Regions from separate parts of the Variovorax sp. YR750 genome, predicted to be linked through region 3. Evidence: riboswitches for the same ligand, from Rfam matches in the RefSeq annotation. Region 3 holds a riboswitch; each other region holds the start of a gene.
What was found. Region 3 has a riboswitch for glycine ahead of BMY35_RS25080 (ABC transporter substrate-binding protein). Riboswitches for the same ligand answer to the same signal wherever they lie in the genome.
Positions count from the first base shown of each region.

Region 1: another riboswitch for glycine. It lies ahead of gcvT (glycine cleavage system aminomethyltransferase GcvT); the one in region 3 lies ahead of BMY35_RS25080 (ABC transporter substrate-binding protein).
Region 2: another riboswitch for glycine. It lies ahead of BMY35_RS31990 (D-amino acid dehydrogenase); the one in region 3 lies ahead of BMY35_RS25080 (ABC transporter substrate-binding protein).

Region 1 is NZ_FOBJ01000007.1:245,631-251,549, forward strand. Features, by position in the region: gene BMY35_RS16600 (MFS transporter) at 1-977, shown strand, start outside; gene BMY35_RS16605 (L,D-transpeptidase Cds6 family protein) at 1,059-1,562, shown strand; gene BMY35_RS16610 (hypothetical protein) at 1,662-2,216, shown strand; gene BMY35_RS16615 (YkvA family protein) at 2,290-2,676, shown strand; glycine riboswitch at 2,705-2,795, shown strand; glycine riboswitch at 2,808-2,914, shown strand; gene gcvT (glycine cleavage system aminomethyltransferase GcvT) at 2,929-4,137, shown strand; gene gcvH (glycine cleavage system protein GcvH) at 4,210-4,581, shown strand; gene gcvP (aminomethyl-transferring glycine dehydrogenase) at 4,636-5,919, shown strand, end outside.
Region 2 is NZ_FOBJ01000019.1:129,556-135,474, reverse strand. Features, by position in the region: gene BMY35_RS32010 (glycosyltransferase family 2 protein) at 1-200, opposite strand, end outside; gene rfbA (glucose-1-phosphate thymidylyltransferase RfbA) at 215-1,111, opposite strand; gene rfbD (dTDP-4-dehydrorhamnose reductase) at 1,131-2,021, opposite strand; gene rfbB (dTDP-glucose 4,6-dehydratase) at 2,018-3,094, opposite strand; glycine riboswitch at 3,213-3,312, shown strand; glycine riboswitch at 3,316-3,421, shown strand; gene BMY35_RS31990 (D-amino acid dehydrogenase) at 3,514-4,821, shown strand; gene BMY35_RS31985 (RtcB family protein) at 4,841-5,919, opposite strand, start outside.
Region 3 is NZ_FOBJ01000013.1:116,304-122,222, reverse strand. Features, by position in the region: gene BMY35_RS25095 (oxidoreductase) at 88-957, shown strand; gene BMY35_RS25090 (ABC transporter ATP-binding protein) at 967-1,605, opposite strand; gene BMY35_RS25085 (hypothetical protein) at 1,661-2,452, shown strand; glycine riboswitch at 2,619-2,742, shown strand; gene BMY35_RS25080 (ABC transporter substrate-binding protein) at 2,888-4,471, shown strand; gene BMY35_RS25075 (ABC transporter permease) at 4,474-5,415, shown strand; gene BMY35_RS25070 (ABC transporter permease) at 5,438-5,919, shown strand, end outside.

The sequences.
Region 1 (5,919 bases), on a different contig from region 3:
TGCCCACGGGCTTCCTGGTGGCCGCGCTGGGCGTGGTGCTGGCGGGCATCAGTCAGAGCTACCTGCTGACCTGGATCGCCATGGTGCTGTGCGGGCTGGGCATCGCGGCCTACCACCCGCCGGCCACGGTGGCTGCGCGCGCGGCCGGCGGCGGCTCGCAGAAGGCGATGAGCGTGTTCTCGGTGGGCGGCACCATCGGCGCCTCGTTCGCGCCGGTGCTGGCGGCCACGGTGGTGGGCAACGGGAGCCTGTCGCACAGCTACCTGCTGGGCCTGCCGGCGCTGGCGATGGGCGCGGTGTGGTTCGCCGCGAACGCGCGGCGCGGCGCGGCCTCGGACAGCAGCGCCGCGGCAGCCCGGAAGGCCGGCGACCATCTGATGAAGCCGCACAACGACTGGCGCGCCTTCGCGCTGCTGGTGGCGACCATCGTGGGCTGGTCGATTCCGTACGTCACGGTGCTGTCGATGCTGTCGCTGCGCATCACGCGCGACCTGCACGGCTCGGCCTTCCAGGGCGCGGCGGCGCTCACCGCATTCACGGCCGCGGGCGCGGTGGGCACGCTGCTCGGGGGCTGGCTGGGCGACCGCATCGGGCGCATGGGCACGATCCGCGCGGGCTACCTGCTCGCGCTGCCGTCCCTCGCGGGCATCGTGCTCGCGCCGACCGCCGGCTGGGCACTGGCCTGCACCGGGCTCTTCGGCCTTTGCATGTTCCTGCCCTTCGCCGCGCAGGTGACATTGGCGCAGGACTACCTGCCGCGCAACCCGGCCACGGCCAGCGGCATCGCGCTGGGGCTGGCGCTGTCGGTGGGCGGGTTGGTGTCGCCGCTCTTCGGCATGCTCTCGGACGCGCGCGGGCTCGGCGTGACGCTGACGACGGTGCTGTGCGTGCTGTGCGCCGCGGCGGTGATGGCGCTGCGCCTGCGCAACCGGACGCTGCAGGCCTTGCCGGCGGAAACCGAAGGGGCTGCCGCCTGAATACGGGTCCCGGGGGCCGGTCGGCCCCACGCATGTTCGCTGCCAGAATCGGGCGACAACCGACAAGGAGGGGACTGCGCCATGAATCGATTCCTGAGCTGCCTGACAAGCGGCGTGACAGGCAGCGTGATGGGCAGCGTGATGGGCGGCGCATTGCTGGCACCGGCCGCCTTCGGCGCCCCGCCCGCGGCGCCCGCCACGCAGGCCGCCCCTGCATCGGTGGCGGCAGCGCCGGTGGATCCCGCCGCCGGCATCCGCGAAGTCGAAGCCGCCGTGCGGGCCTGGGCCGCAGCCTGGTCCGCGCGGGACGTGGCGCGCTACCTTGCCGCCTATGCGCCCGACTTCGCCCCGCCGCGCGGCCAGGACCGCAAGGCGTGGGAGGCCGACCGCCGCGCGCGCATCGAGGACAAGGCCGTCATCAACGTGGGCATCGAGAGCCTCGTCATCAGCGTCCAGGGTCAATCGGCCACCGCCACCTTCGAGCAGACCTACAGCGCCGACAAGTTCCGCGAGAAAGGCCGCAAGACGCTGGAGCTGCAGCGCATGGGCAACCGGTGGCTCATACGCAAGGAAAGCGCCGGCTGAAGACCGCCGCGGAATTGCCCCTGTAAGCCAAACGGTTCATGGAGATGTCACTACTTGCAACGATGCTGCAGCCCTCGATTCCCGAAAGCTGTGGCTGCCATGTTTCCCACCAAGACCGACAAGGCGCGCGACGAACTTCAGGGCGGACAGCGCACGCTCAGCCAGCGCGAACGCGCCCTGCTGCTGATGGCCGACGGCCGGCGCTCCCTTACCGACTTCAGCCCGCTCTTCTCCAACCGGGATGAGGCCGAGCAGGCGATCCAGGCGCTGATCGACAAGGGCTACCTGCAGAGCCCGAAGGCAGCGGCAGCGGCCGCCCCGGCGGAGCCTCCCGCGCAGCCCGCGCCCTCGCCCATCCCCGCCGCCCAGCCGATCCAGGTGGCCACCTCGGCCGACACCTTCGACGGCAAGCGTTCGCTGGCCACCACCCGCATGTTCCTCTTCGACATCTGCGAGCGCATGTTCGTGCGGCGCGACCCCAAGTTCGCGCTGCAGATGCGCGACGCGCTGCGCGAGGCGCGTGACCGCAACGCCATGCTGACCATCGCCGCGCTGATGCTCACCGAGATCGAGAAGAGCGCGGGCGTGGAGCGTGCCGAATCGCTGCGCGAGCGCATCGACCGGCTGCTGCCGCCGGCCGAAGTCGTGCATTGACGACAAAAGGGATACGCGAGATGCCCGGCCGGGGCTGTGACACCATCGCCGGGTGAACTCGCCGCCTCCCGCAATCCCCCTGTCCGGGCGCCTTCGCAGCTGGGCGAAGCGCCTGAAGCGCGACGGCGTCACGCTCTGGTTCGCCGGCAGGCACCCGTCCACCCCATGGCATGCCAAGGCACTGGGCGCCTTCGTGGTCGCCTACGCGCTCAGCCCGATCGACCTCGTTCCCGACTTCATTCCGGTGCTGGGCTACGTCGACGACGTTTTGCTGCTGCCGGGGCTGATCTGGCTCGCCATCCGGCTGATTCCCCCCGCGGTGCTCGCGGATTGCCGCGCCAGGGCGGACGAATGGCTGCGCGAGCGCGGCGCCAGGCCGGTCAGCCGCTGGGGCGCGGCCTTCGTCGTGGCCGTGTGGGCCGCGGCCTGCTTCGGGGCGTGGCGTCTTTGGTCGGGATAGCGCGAAGGGCCCGCGCGATCCACTACACTTCCCGGGGTCAGGAGAGAGCCCCGCGTGCCGGGGCCGCCGAAGGCGCAGGGACTTCCCGAACGCTCAGGCAAAAGGACTGACGAGGCGCCGGTGAAAGCCGGCGTTTCCTTGCTGGAGAGAGGCCGTTGCCCACGGGCGGCGGTCCACCGAAGGAGCAAACCCCGATCGTGGGGCGAATCTCTCAGGTAAAGCGGACAGCAGGGGTGGCCCATGGCTTGCGTCATGGATTTCGACTGCCCTTTGGAGTGCCCCGTGGCTGCTTCTTCCTCCGCTACCCCCGACGCCCAGCTTCTCAAGACGCCGCTGTACGACCTCCACCTGGAACTGGGCGCCCGCATGGTGCCCTTCGCCGGCTATTCGATGCCGGTCCAGTACCCCGCCGGCCTGATGGCCGAACACAAGCACACGCGCGACGCGGCCGGCCTCTTCGACATTTCCCACATGGGCCAGCTGCGCCTGGTCGGGCCCGACGCGGCAGCCGCCTTCGAGACCCTGATGCCCGTCGACGTGATCGACCTGCCCGCCGGCAAGCAGCGCTACGGCCTGCTGCTGGACGACGAGGGCGGCATCCTCGACGACCTGATGTTCTTCAACGAGGGCAACGGCTCGATCTTCGTGATCGTCAACGGGGCCTGCAAGGTGGCCGACATCGCCCACATCCAGCAGAAGATCGGCTCGCGCTGCGAGGTGCGCCCCCTGCCCGACCACGCGCTGCTCGCGCTGCAGGGCCCGCAGGCCGCGGCCACGCTGGCGCGGCTGTCGCCCGGTGTCGAGCGCTTCGTGTTCATGACGGGCGGCGCTGTGCAGATCGGCGGCATTCCGGCCTTCGTCACCCGCAGCGGCTACACCGGCGAGGACGGCTTCGAGATCTCGGTGGCCGCATCCGACGCCGAGCGCCTCGCCCGCCTGCTGCTGGCACAGCCCGAGGTCAAGCCCGTCGGCCTGGGCGCGCGCAACTCGCTGCGGCTCGAAGCCGGCCTGTGCCTCTACGGCAATGACATCGACACCACCACCACGCCGGTCGAGGCCTCGCTCAACTGGGCGATGCAGAAGGTGCGCCGCACGGGCGGGGCACGCGAAGGCGGCTTCCCGGGCGCCGCGAAAATCCTCGCCCAGCTCGCCGCGGCTACCGCGGGCGCCGCCGGCCACACCGACCACGACACCCTGAAGCGCAAGCGCGTGGGCCTCGTCGCCCTCGAGCGCATTCCGGTGCGCGACGGCACGGTGCTCCAGTCTTTCGAGGGCCAGGACATCGGCCTCGTCACCAGCGGCCTGCTCGGCCCCACGGCCGACCGCTGCATCGCCATGGGCTACGTGGCCACAGCCTTCGCCGAGCCGGGCACGCGCGTGCAGGCCATCGTGCGCGGCAAGCCGGTGCCGATGGAGGTCTCGACCATGCCTTTCGTGCCCACCCGTTACTACCGGGGCTGAGCGCCGCCCAGTCAGATCGACCGGCTAGGCTCTGCACCCCGATCCATTTTTTCCACGAGGAGTTTTTCCACCATGAGCATCAAGTACACCAAGGACCACGAATGGGTGTCGGCCGAGGGCGACGCAGCCACCGTCGGCATCACCGTGCATGCGCAGGACGCGCTGGGCGACGTGGTCTTCGTCGACCTGCCTGAAGTCGGCAAGACCTTCGCCCAGGGTGAAGTCGCCGGCGTCGTCGAATCGGTCAAGGCCGCGGCCGACGTGTTCATGCCCGTGTCGGGCGAGATCACCGAGGTGAACGAAGCCCTGCGCGCCGATCCGTCGCTCGCCAACAGCGACCCGCTGGCCGCCGGCTGGTTCTTCAAGGTCAAGCTGAGCGACCCCGCGCAGCTCGACGCCCTGCTGGACGCGGCCTCCTACGACAAGTTCGCCGCCGAGTCCTGATCCGCTGAATTTTTCAGCAGCACCTTTGTTCTTTCCCTCCGAGCCTTCACCGCCATGCCGACGCCCGCCCTTCCTTCTTTGCAAGAACTAGAGAACGCCGAAGAATTCCTCGCCCGCCACATCGGCATCGACGCGGCGGACGAGGCGCGCATGCTGCCGGCGATCGGCTCGGAGACGCGCGCGGAGCTCATCGACGGCATCGTGCCGGCGGCCATCCGCCGCGCGAAGCCGATGCGCCTGCCCGCGCCGGTGACCGAAGCCGACGCGCTGGCCGAGCTGAAGGCGATGGCGTCGAAGAACAAGGTGTTCCGCAACTTCATCGGCCAGGGCTACTACGGCAACCACACGCCGGGCGTGATCCTGCGCAACATCCTCGAGAACCCCGCCTGGTACACCGCCTACACGCCCTACCAGGCCGAGATCTCGCAGGGCCGCATGGAAGCCCTGCTCAACTTCCAGACGATGGTGTGCGACCTCACGGGCATGGCCATCGCCAACGCATCCATGCTCGACGAAGCCACGGCCGCGGCCGAGGCGATGACGCTCGCCAAGCGCAGCGTGAAGAGCAAGAGCAACGTGTTCCTGGTCTCCGGCGACTGCCATCCGCAGACCATCGAAGTGATCAAGACGCGCGCCGCCCCGTTGGGCATCGAGGTCAAGGTCAGCACCGTGTCGGAAACGCTGCCGCACCTGATGGTGAGCGGCGCCTTCTTCGGCGTGCTCGCGCAGTACCCCGCAACCACCGGCCACGTGCACGACCTGCGTCCGCTCGCGGGCCACGCGCACCAGTGCGACGCGGCATTCATCGTCGCGGCCGACCTGCTGGCGCTGACGCTGCTTGCGCCGCCCGGCGAATGGGGCGCCGACATCGTCTGCGGCACCACGCAGCGCTTCGGCATGCCGCTTTGCAACGGCGGCCCGCACGCCGCCTACCTGGCCTGCCGCGACGAGTTCAAGCGCTCGCTGCCGGGCCGCCTGGTGGGCGTGAGCGTCGACACGCACGGCCAGCCCGCCTACCGCCTCGCGCTGCAGACGCGCGAGCAGCACATCCGCCGCGAGAAGGCCACCTCCAACATCTGTACCGCGCAGGTGCTGCCGGCCGTGGTGGCCAGCATGTACGCCGTGTACCACGGGCCCGACGGCCTCACCCGCATCGCCCAGCGCGTGGCGGCGCTCACCGCGGTGCTCGCCAAGGGCCTGTCGCAGATGGGCCGCGAGCCGGTGAACGCCACCGCCTTCGATTCGCTGACCATCCGCACCGGCGAAGACACGCAGTCGATCATCGAGCGCGCGCAGGCCGCGGGCGTCAACCTGCGCCAGCGCCTGCAGCAGCACCTG
Region 2 (5,919 bases), on a different contig from region 3:
GGCAGATATCGCACGCGCGAAGATGCAACTGCTGCAACGATTTCGGCGACCTGGGCTGCCGCCGCCGGATCGCTGTTGTCGCAGATCAGGATTTCATAGTCGTCGAAATCCTGATCGAGGCACGTCGCCAGGGAATGGCGCAGGGTCTCGGGGCGGTTGCGCGTCGGCAGGACGATGCTGAACCGAGGTGTATTGCGCATTGGCTCCCTCGATATCAAGAGCGAACCTCTTCGCGCAGCAAGTGTTTCAGGTACTTGCCATAGCCACTCTTTGCCAACGGCGCCGCCAACTTTTCAAGCTGCTCGCCCGTGATGAAACCGTTGCGCCACGCAATCTCTTCCGGACACGCAATCTTCAACCCCTGCCGATGCTCCAGCGTCGCGATGAACTGCCCCGCTTCCAGAAGGCTGTCATGCGTGCCCGTATCGAGCCACGCATAGCCCCGCTGCATGATCTGCACGTTCAACTGATCGCGGTCCAGATACGCCTGGTTGACAGCAGTGATCTCCAACTCGCCCCGCGCACTGGGCTTCACCGCCTTGGCGATATCGACCACCTGGTTGTCGTAGAAGTACAGGCCGGTCACCGCATAGCTGCTCTTCGGCTTCAGCGGCTTCTCTTCGATGCTGCTCGCCTTGCCCTTCTCGTCGAACGCGACGACGCCATAGCGCTCCGGATCCTGCACGTGATACGCGAACACGGTGGCGCCGGATGCCTTTGCATCCGCATCGGCCAGCAGATGCACGAAATCGTGGCCGTAAAAGATGTTGTCGCCCAGCACCAGCGCACTCGGCGAGTTGCCGACGAACTTGTCACCGATGATGAAGGCCTGCGCGAGCCCGTCCGGGCTGGGCTGCACCTCGTACTGCAGATTGATGCCCCATTGGCTACCGTCGCCCAGCAGCTGCTGGAAGCGCGGCGTGTCCTGCGGCGTGCTGATGATCAGGATGTCGCGCATGCCGCCCAGCATGAGCGTGCTGAGCGGGTAGTAGATCATCGGCTTGTCGTACACCGGCAGCAGTTGCTTGCTGATCGCCAGGGTCGCGGGGTGCAGGCGTGTGCCCGAGCCGCCGGCCAGGATGATGCCCTTGCGTTGCGTCGTCTTGGTCATGTTCTTCTTCTCGTGAAGTTCAAAGGATCTCGCGCAGCATGCGCGAGACGCCTTCCTGCCAGGGCGGCAGGCGCAGGCCGAAAGTGGTCTGCAGCTTGGTGGTGTCGAGGCGCGAATTGTGCGGGCGCTTCGCCGGCGTCGGGAAAGCGCTGGTCGGCACGGCCTCGACGGCATTCGGCCCGGCCTTGAGTTCGACGCCAGCCTGCTGCGCCAGTTCGAGTACGAAGCGTGCGTAACCGTGCCACGTCGTTTCGCCGCCAGCAATCGCGTGATACAGGCCCGCCTTCGATGAATCCTGCAACGTGGCCCGGATCGCATGCGCCGTCACGTCTGCCAGTAGTTCCGCACCGGTAGGTGCCCCGAACTGGTCGTCGATGACGGTCAGCTTGTCGCGCTCCTTCGCCAGCCGCAGCATCGTCTTGGCGAAGTTGCCGCCGCGCGCTGCATACACCCAGCTGGTGCGAAAGATCAGGTGCTTCGCGCAGTTCCGCGCAACCAACTGCTCGCCCTCAAGCTTGGTCTGGCCGTACACGCTGAGCGGACCGGTCGCGTCGTCTTCCTTCCAGGGCTTCGTGCCACTGCCGTCGAAAACGTAGTCGGTCGAGTAATGAACCATCAGCGCACCGATCTTCTGCGCCGCTTCGGCCACCACTCCGGGCGAGGTGGCGTTGAGCTTGCGCGCGAACTCGGGCTCGCTCTCGGCCTTGTCGACGGCGGTGTGCGCCGCCGCATTGACGATCACGTCGGGTCGGACCTTCAGCACCGTGTCGGCCAGCTCCTCCGGCCGGCTGAAGTCGGCGTGGAAATCGGTGCTGTCGAAATCGAGCGCGACCAACTCACCGAGCGGCGCCAGGCTGCGCTGCAGCTCCCAACCGACCTGTCCGCCCTTGCCCAGCAGCAGCAGCTTCATGCCGCAGCCTTCGCGTTGCTGTCGTACTGCTTCTCGACCCACTCGCGGTAGGCGCCGCTCTGCACGTTGCGCACCCACTCGCTGTTCGCGAGGTACCACTCGACGGTCTTGCGGATGCCGGTGTCGAAGGTCTCGGCGGGCTTCCAGCCGAGCTCGGCCTCGAGCTTGCGCGCATCGATGGCATAGCGGCGGTCGTGGCCGGGACGGTCGGTGACGTAGGTGATCTGTTCCTTGTACGGCTTGCCGTCTGCGCGCGGGCGCAGTTCGTCGAGCAGGGAGCAGACGGTGTTGACGATCTCGATGTTGGGCTTCTCGTTCCAGCCGCCCACGTTGTAGGTCTCGCCCAGCTTGCCGGCTTCGAGCACGCGGCGGATGGCGCTGCAGTGGTCCTTCACGTAGAGCCAGTCGCGCACCTGCATGCCGTCGCCGTACACGGGCAGGTTCTTGCCGGCCAGCGCGTTGACGATCATCAGGGGGATCAGCTTCTCGGGGAAGTGGAACGGACCGTAGTTGTTCGAGCAGTTGGTGGTCAGCACCGGCAGGCCGTAGGTGTGGTGCCAAGCGCGCACGAGGTGGTCGCTGGCTGCCTTGCTGGCCGAATAGGGGCTGTTCGGCTCGTACTTGTTCTCTTCGGTGAAGGCCGGGTCGGTCTTGGAGAGCGAGCCGTAGACCTCGTCGGTCGACACGTGCAGGAAGCGGAAGACCGATTTCTGTTCGGCCGGCAGCGCGCTCCAGAAGCCGCGCACCGACTCGAGCAGGCGGAAGGTGCCGAGCACGTTGGTCTGCACGAAGTCCTCGGGGCCGTGGATCGAGCGGTCGACATGCGACTCGGCGGCGAAATTCACCACGGCGCGCGGCTTGTGCTCGGCCAGCAGGCGGTCGACGAGGGCGCTGTCGCCGATGTCGCCCTGAACGAAGATGTGCTTCGGGTTGCCCTTGAGCGAGGCGAGCGTCTCGAGGTTGCCCGCGTAAGTCAGTTTGTCGAGGTTCACGACCGGCTCGTCGCTGTTCGCGATCCAGTCGAGTACGAAATTGGCGCCGATGAAGCCGGCACCGCCGGTAACCAGGATCATGAAGTCCCCTATGGTTTTGGAACGATCGCCCTGCGGCAAATCAACAACAGGCGATTATCCATCGGGCTGACACGTGGAAATCGGCGGGTTGGCAGCCGCTCACGCCCCGCCTACAATCGTCCCCACTGCAGGAGAGCGGGCCACCCTAGTGGCCCTACCGAAGGCGCAAACTCCCATAAACGCTCAGGTCGGCCCCCACAAGGGCCTGTACTGCACCAACTGAAACGCCGTCTGGAGAGCCGCCACGCCATGTGGCGCACCGAAGGAGCAAACCCTCTGCGGGCGCAGCGGGTGAATCTCTCAGGTACCGAGGACAGGGGGAGCGGCAACTTGGACTGCGGTCGTCCGGTTGCTTTGCTATTCATTCGATAGCAATCACGCCCGCCGTTCAAGCGCTGCAACCTCAAAAGGTACTTGAAATGCGCGTGATCGTTCTCGGCGCCGGCCTGCTCGGCGTGACCTCGGCTTACTACCTCCAGCAACTCGGCCACGAAGTGACCGTGATCGACCGGCAGGCCACTCCGGCCGCCGAAACCAGCTTCGCCAACGGCGGGCAGATCTCCGTCAGCCACGCCGAACCCTGGGCCAACCCGAGCGCCCCCCTGAAGGTGCTGCAATGGCTGGGCAAGGAAGACGCCCCGCTGCTCTTCCGCATGCGCGCCGACATGCGCCAATGGCTCTGGGGCCTGCAGTTCCTGCGCGAATGCACGCCGGCGCGTACCCGTCACAACATCGAGCAGATCGTGCGTCTCGGCACATACAGCCGCTCGATGTTGCAACAGTTGCGCCGCGACACCGGCCTCAACTACGACCAGCGCACGCAAGGCATCCTGCACTTCTACACGACGCAGAAGGAGTTCGACGGTGCTCTCGAGCCCGCCGAACAGATGCGCGCCCTGGGCTGCGAGCGCCTGGTCATCTCGGCCGACGAGGCCGTGAAGCTCGAGCCCGCCCTCGCCCACATCCGTCCGAAGCTGGCCGGCGCCACCTACACGGCCGAGGACGAATCGGGCGACGCCAACCGCTTCGCCCGCGAGCTCGTGGGCCTGGCCGCCGCCGCGGGCGTGAAGTTCCTGATGAGCCACACCGTGACCGCGCTGCGCGAAGCCGGCGGCAGCATCGACCACGTCGAGGCCACCGACAGCGAAGGCCGCTTCCAGCGCATCCGCGGCGACGCCTTCGTGCTGGCGATGGGCTCGCTGAGCCCGCTGTACGCGGCGCCGCTGGGCATCCGGCTGCCGATCTACCCGGCCAAGGGCTACTCGGTGACGCTGCCCGTCAAGGACGCCTCGAAGGCGCACCAGGTCTCGCTGACCGATGACGAATTCAAGCTCGTGTTCTCGCGCTACACCTCGGCATCGGGCGACCGCCTGCGCATTGCCGGCACGGCCGAGCTCAACGGCTACGACCGCGACCTGAACCGCGTGCGCTGCGAAGCCATCGTGCGCCGCGTCGAAGAACTGTTCCCGGGCGCCGGCGACACCACGCAAGCCCAGTTCTGGACCGGCCTGCGTCCCGCCACGCCGAGCAACGTCCCGCTGATCGGCAAGACGAAGCTGCTGAACCTGTTCCTCAACACCGGCCACGGCACCCTGGGCTGGACGCACGCCTGCGGCTCGGGCAAGTCGATCGCGCGGATCGTGAGCGGGCTGGAGCCGGAGGTCGATTTCGCGTTCACGGGGATGCCTGCGCCCAAGCCGCGCATCCCGCAACCCGTACTGGGCTGACGAACCGGCAAGCCCTGAATCACGCCTTGAACGTGATCCAGGGCCTGAGCCGCACCGCGCAGTGGATCAGGCCTGCGCGCTCCTGCGCGTCGATCACCTCGCCGATGGGCTTGTAGGCCTGCGGCGCCTCCTCGATCCGGCGCTCCTCGCGCAAGGTCACGCACTGCCAGCTTGCCTGCTCGTCGACGGGCGCCGGCCGCATCGCGCGCACCTGCTGCCGACGCATCCGCCGGCCGGCGCCATGGCTGCACGACCAGAGCCAGTCTTCGTGCCCCAGTCCGGCCGCCAGATACGAGTAGTCGCCCATGGAGCCGGGAATCAGCGCCAGATCGCCCGCGTTCGCCGGCGTCGCTCCCTTGCGGTGGATATTCATGCCATGTTCCTGCAGCACGACGTTGTGCGGCACGTCCACGACGAGCCTCGACGACGTGGCACCCAGCAATTCCGCGAAATCCTTGCGTACCAGTTCGGCCAGGACGACCCGGTTTGCCCATGCGTAGCGCGCCGCCACGCCCATGGCCTCCAGGTATTCGTCGGCCAGCGGTCCCGCCAGGCCGTACAAGCCGCTTTTCGGATGACGCAGGCCCTTGGGCCATTCGTCGCGCGCACGGTCCATCCAGCGGCCGCCCACATGGAACCCGATGTCGCGCGAGCCGCTGTGGATCATCACGACCACGTCCCCTGCCTTCAGGCCGGCGCGATAGGCCTCGTGACGGTCCATCACATGGTCGACAACTTGCAGTTCCACGAAGTGATTGCCACTGCCCGGCGTGCCGAGGCAGGGGTCACGAAACACCTCGTGGCGGACGCCGGTGTACGCCTCGGGTGCATGCCGCGCGCTGCCGCCGAACGTCGCCAGGCCGATGCAGGCATCGAGTTCGGCCTGCATCCGGTCGCGGTCGCACGCCGACCATAGCCCGCCGTCCTGCACTGTCTCGAGGAATGCCGACGGCCCCACATCGAACAGCGCCCTGAATGCCGCCGTGTGCACCGGCACGTCACGCCCGTTGTCGAGCAGGCTGCGCGTGAGCCGCTCGACCAGCCGCGTCTTGTGCGGCGCCACCTGGTCGAGCGTGAGCCCGGTGGTCAACAGTCGCA
Region 3 (5,919 bases):
TTGAACCGTCTAGTCGATGAATGCGGTTGATGGAACAGTCACGCCATGGCTTCACGGCAACCCATCAACCCTCAAGGAGCAAGCCTCATGACCACCACCGCCAACAACGCTTCGCAAGCCCGGGCCCGCAAGACCTGGTTCATCACCGGCGCCGCCTCCGGCTTCGGCCACGCCTTCGCCGAACATGCGCTGGCGCAGGGCCACAACGTCGTCGCCACCGCCCGCGACGCCGCCCGGCTCGCCGACCTCGTGGCGCTGGCGCCCGACCGCGTGCTGGCCACGCCGCTCGACGTGGACGTGGCCGGCGCGGCCGAAGCCGCCGTGCAGGCCGCGGTCGAGCGCTTCGGCCGCATCGACGTGCTGGTCAACAACGCGGGCTACGGCGTGGTCGGCGCGCTCGAGGAGACGCCCGACGCCGAACTGCGCGCGCTGATGAACACCAATTTCTTCGGCGCCATGGCCGTTACCCGCGCCGCGCTGCCGGTGCTGCGCGCGCAGAAGTCGGGCGCCATCGTCAACATCTCCAGCCTGGGCGGGCAGCTGTCGTTCTCGGGCTTCAGCGCCTACTCGGCCTCCAAGTTCGCGCTGGAGGGCGCTTCGGAAGCGCTGGCGCAGGAAGTGGCGTCCTTCGGCATCAAGGTGCTGATCGTCGAGCCGGGCCAGTTCCGCACCCAGCTCGCGGGCAGCGGCATGCGCCACATGCCCGTGATCGAGGCCTACCAGCCGGTGGTGGGCGCCACCCGCGAGTTCGCGCACAGCATGCACAACACGCAGGCCGGCGATCCGCGCAAGGCCGCGGTGGCCATCGAGAAGGCACTGGACGCCGAGCACACGCCGCTTCGCCTGCAGCTCGGCGACGATTCGGTCGACGCGGTGCGCGCCCATGCGCAGGCGATGCTCAAGGACATGGAAGCCTGGGAGTCCGTGAGCCGCAGCACGAACTTCGACGCGACCTGAAGACGGGCTTCAGGCGAGGGGCAGTTCGATGGTGGCCGCGAGCGGCACGGTGTCGATGCGCGCCGCACTGGCCACGATGACTGCCCGGCCCTGCTGCCCATCGAAGCCGGAAAGCGTGCTCCAAAGGCAGCGCGTCGACGGCATGTCGAGCCCGGCCGTGGGCTCGTCGAGCAGCACGAGCGGCCGGCCCGACGCGAGCCCGGCCGCCATCCACACCTTGCGCTTCGAGCCGGTCGAGAGCATGAACATCTTCTTGTCGAGGTGCGGAGCCAGCGAGAAGCCCTCGGCAATGGCCTGCCACTTCGCTTCGTCGAAACCCGCGTCGCCCTCGGCGAGCGAAGCGGTGCATTCGCGGGCCGTGAGCTGGTCGAAGCGGTCGGTCACGGGGTCGACGAAGAACACCTGGCGGCGGTATGCCTCGGGCGCGGTGTCGAGGGTCGCTCCCGCCACCGTCAACCGGCCGGAAGAAGCGGGCAGCATGCCGGCGATCACCCGGAGCAGCGCCGACTTGCCGGTGCCGGTATCTCCGTAGAGCAGCGTGACGCCCGGGCCGATGGATGCATTCCAGCCGGACACCAGCGGCGGTTGGTCGGGGTAGGCGAAGCTCAGCGCGTCGATCCGGAGAAGGGCGGGAGAAGAAGGATTCATGGTCGCGTGCGACTTTATCAACCAGGCGCCCCGCCGGTGGCTACCATCCGGCTCCATGAGAAAACTGCCGTGCCTGCTCGCCCTGCTGTCGTTCGCCGCCCCGGTGCTTGCCGCTCCCGATCTTTCCGCGCCGTCGGCGCAGGTGTTCGATGCGGTGAAGAAGCCCGATTCGCTCGACGCGCAATGGCGCACGCGCCTGTGCGCGTTGTTGCCGCAGCCCTGCAACGCGCAGCAGCTGGGCCTTTACCGTCCGCGCAACGCCGCGCCCGGCAACTACGTGGTGCTCTCCACCGAGCCGCTGGCCATGGCGCGCGTCAGGCGGGATGCCGGCGACGCGAAGGGCTGGCAGCTCGATCGTCTCCATGATTTCTCCGACTATGCGCAGGCCCTGAAGAAGGACAACGACGCCAGCCGGTCCGAGGCGCGCCTCTCGCTCGCGCCGGCGCTCTATCCGCTGGCCGAAGGCAAGTGGGCGGTTGCGGTGCTGCAGACCGTGTCGGAGGGCTACTCCGGCGGCGGCGCCTCGTTCGACACCGCCGATTTCGTGCCGCTCGAAGGCGGCAAGGCGGTACAGGAGGACATCCCGTTCTCGTGCTCCAAGATGATCCGCGCCTGCTTCAGCGAGAAGGAATACAAGACCTCGAAGCACTGCCACGACGAGAGCTTCGGCAGCCTGCGCATCGCCTACGGCGAGACATTCAAGCCCGGCGCGCCCTACGACTGGCAATACACCTGGGTGCAGACCGAGTGGCCGCAGAACGAGCCGCGCAGCGCCGCGACCACCACGCGCGTGCTGTTCACCGCGAAGACCACCGAGCGCGCGGGTTTCTGCGGCGGGCCGCAGTAACACGACGCAGTAAGAAGAAAGAAGAGAAGAAGAGCACCGTGCGCGGGCGCCGCATGGCACGCAAACTGCTTGGACAGATGCATCCAGGAGAAATGCCGGCTCGATGCTTCGAGTTAGTGCATTACCGAAGGCGATAGCCCAGAACGCTCAGGTACCAAGACTGGATTTTTCAAACGCTGGAGAGCGCCGCCCGGAATCCTCGCGGATCCGAGGGCGGCCGCCGAAGGGGCAAGCCTCGTGCGATTCGCGCGCGGGGTGAATCTCTCAGGCTAAAGGACAGCAGGGCCACTCCGTGCTTCGTGCACGGCGTGGCCTTGTTCGCTTCTGGAGCCGCTTCATTTCATGACCTGTTTCCAAGGACGCCGTGCAGCCCCGTGTGCTCTGGCGTCGCGCGTGTCCGCGTCCCTCCCTTTCTTTCAACCGGAGAACTGACCCATGCTGAAGAGACGACAACTGAAAGCCCTGTTCGCGGGCGTCCTGCTGGCCGCCGCCGCGGCTGCTGCCTTCGCGCAGGACGTCGGCAAGGTGCTGCGCCTCGTGCCGCAGTCCGACCTGAAGATCCTCGACCCGATCTGGACCACAGCCTTCATCACGCGCAACCACGGCTACATGGTCTACGACACGCTCTTTGGCGTGGACGAGCAGGGCAAGGTGCATCCGCAGATGGTCGACAAGTACACGACCAGCGCCGACGGCAAGACCTGGACCTTCACGCTGCGCAAGAGCCTGGCCTTCCATGACGGCAAGCCCGTCACCTCGGAAGACGTCATCGCGTCGCTCAAGCGCTGGGGCCAGCGCGATGGCCTCGGCCAGAAGATGTTCGCCGCACTCGACAAGGCCGAGGCGGTCGACGCCGGCAGCTTCAGGCTGGTGTTCAAGGACCCCTTCGGCATGGTGCTCGAGGCGCTGAGCAAGCCTTCGTCGAATCCGCCCTTCATCATGCCCGCGCGCGTGGCCGCCACGCCCGCCGACAAGCAGATTGACGACGCCACCGGCTCCGGCCCCTACATCTTCAAGAAGGACGAGTACCGCCCCGGCGAGAAGGTCGTCTACCTGAAGAACACCAAATACGTGCCGCGCACCGAGGCGCCCTCGGGCACGGCCGGCGGAAAGAACGTGTACGTCGACCGCATGGAATGGATCATCCTGAAGGACGCGCAGACGCAGGCGAATGCGCTCGCCAACGGCGAGGTCGACATGATCGAGTGGGTGCCTTCCGAGCAGTACACCGCGCTGAAGAACAACCCCGCCATCACGCTCGACAGCCCGGTGCCCAAGGGCTCGTTCGCGCTGCACCTGAACCACTTCATCCCGCCCTTCGACAACCCGAAGATCGCGCAGGCCGCCATCATGGCCATCAACCAGGACGCCCTGATGCGCGCCCAGCTGGTGCACAAGGAGCTCTACAGCGGCTGCGTGTCGATCTACCCCTGCGGCTCCGCCCTTGCGTCGGACAAGGCCGGCTACTTCACCGGCAAGCCGCAGTTCGAGAAGGCCAAGGCGCTGCTGAAGGAAGCCGGCTATGACGGCAAGCCCGTGGTGCTGATGTTTCCGGCCGACTTCGCGGTGCTCAACAAGTTTCCGCCGGTGATGGCGCAACTGCTCAAGCAGGCCGGCTTCAACGTGGACATGCAGTCGATGGACTGGCCCACGCTGGTCACTCGCCGTGCCAAGAAGGATCCGGTCGCCAACGGCGGCTGGAACCTCTTCATCACCGGCTGGGGCATCGCCGACAACATGAACCCGATGTTCTTCGCACCGCTCACGGGCAACGGCGAGAAGGGCTGGTTCGGCTGGGCCACCGACGACAAGCTGGAGCAGCTCAAGTCGCAGTTCCTGGCGACGGCCGACGAGCCGAAGCGCAAGGAGCTGGCCACGGCCATCCAGCAGCGCGTGTACGACACCGGCATCTATGCCCCCATCGGCGAGTACAAGCCTCTCACGGCCTACAGCAAGGGCGTGGTGAGCGGCGTGGTGCGCTCGCCGGTGGGCGTGTTCTGGAACCTGAAGAAGAACTGAGCATGCTGCTCTTTCTTGCACGCCGCATTCTCTCGACCGTGCCGGTGCTCGTCATCGTCGCGCTGATCGTGTTCCTGATGCTGCGGCTCGCGCCCGGCGACCCGGCCGCCGCGATCGTGGGCGACGCCGGCACCGCCGAGAACATCGCCAGGGTGCGCGAGCAGCTGGGGCTCAATCAGTCGCTGCCGGTGCAGTTCTTCCACTGGAGCGTGCAACTGCTGCAGGGCAACCTGGGCGAGTCGTACTTCATGAAGAAGACGGTGATGGAGCTGATCGGCCAGCGCATCGAGGCCACGGTGTCGCTGGCGGCCGTGACGCTGGTGGTCACCATCCTCATCGCGGTGCCGTTGGGCGTGATCGCCGCATGGCGGCACGGCGGCTGGCTCGACCGCATGCTGATGGGCTTCTCGGTCATGGGCTTCTCGATTCCCGCGTTCGTGATCGGCTACGTGCTCATCTGGATCTTCGCGCTGCACCTGCAGTGGCTGCCGGTGCAGGGCTATGCCCGATTGAGCCAGGGGCCGCTGCTGTGGCTGAAGCACCTGATCCTGCCGTCGATCACGCTGTCGATCATCTACGTGGCGCTGATCGCCCGCGTGACCCGCGCGGCGGTGGCCGAGGCCATGACCGAGGACTACATCCGAACGGCGCGCGCCAAGGGCATCTCCGAGAAGCGCCTGCTGATGCGACACGCGCTTGCCAACGCGGCGATCCCCATCGTCACGGTGATCGGTATCGGCATCGCGCTGCTCATCGGCGGCGTGGTGGTCACCGAGACGGTGTTCGCCATTCCGGGGCTCGGCCAGCTCACGGTCGACGCGGTGCTTTCGCGCGACTTTCCGCTGATCCAGGGCATCACGCTGTTCTTCTCGGTCGTCTATGTGCTCGTCAATCTCCTGATCGACCTGAGCTACCTGGTGTTCGACCCGCGCATCCGCTACTGAACCGCAAGGAGGAAAGAAAAGCATGACCGATTCATCCATTGCCCTTGCTCCCGAAGCGAGGGCCGAGGCTCTGCCGCCACCGAGGCGTCGCTCGCTGTTCAGGCGCATCCTGGCCAACTGGTCGGTGCGCGCGGGCGGCGGCGTGCTGGTGCTGCTGGTGGTCACGTCGCTGCTGGCGCCGTGGCTGGGCACCATCGACCCGACCGCGATCGATCCGGGCAGCGCCAACATCCTTCCGGGCACGCGCGGCGAGTTCAACAGCCTGGCCGGCGACACCTTCGAGCACCTCTTCGTGATGGGCACCGACAGCCTGGGGCGGGACATCTGGAGCCGCACGCTGTACGGAGCGCGTGTGTCGCTCACAGTGGGCATCGCGGTGGCAGCGCTGGCGGTGGTGTTCGGCATGCTCGTGGGGCTCATGGGCGGTTACTTCCGCCGCATCGACAGCGTGGTGATGCGGCTGATGGACGGCGTCATGGCCATCCCGGGCATCCTGTTCGCGAT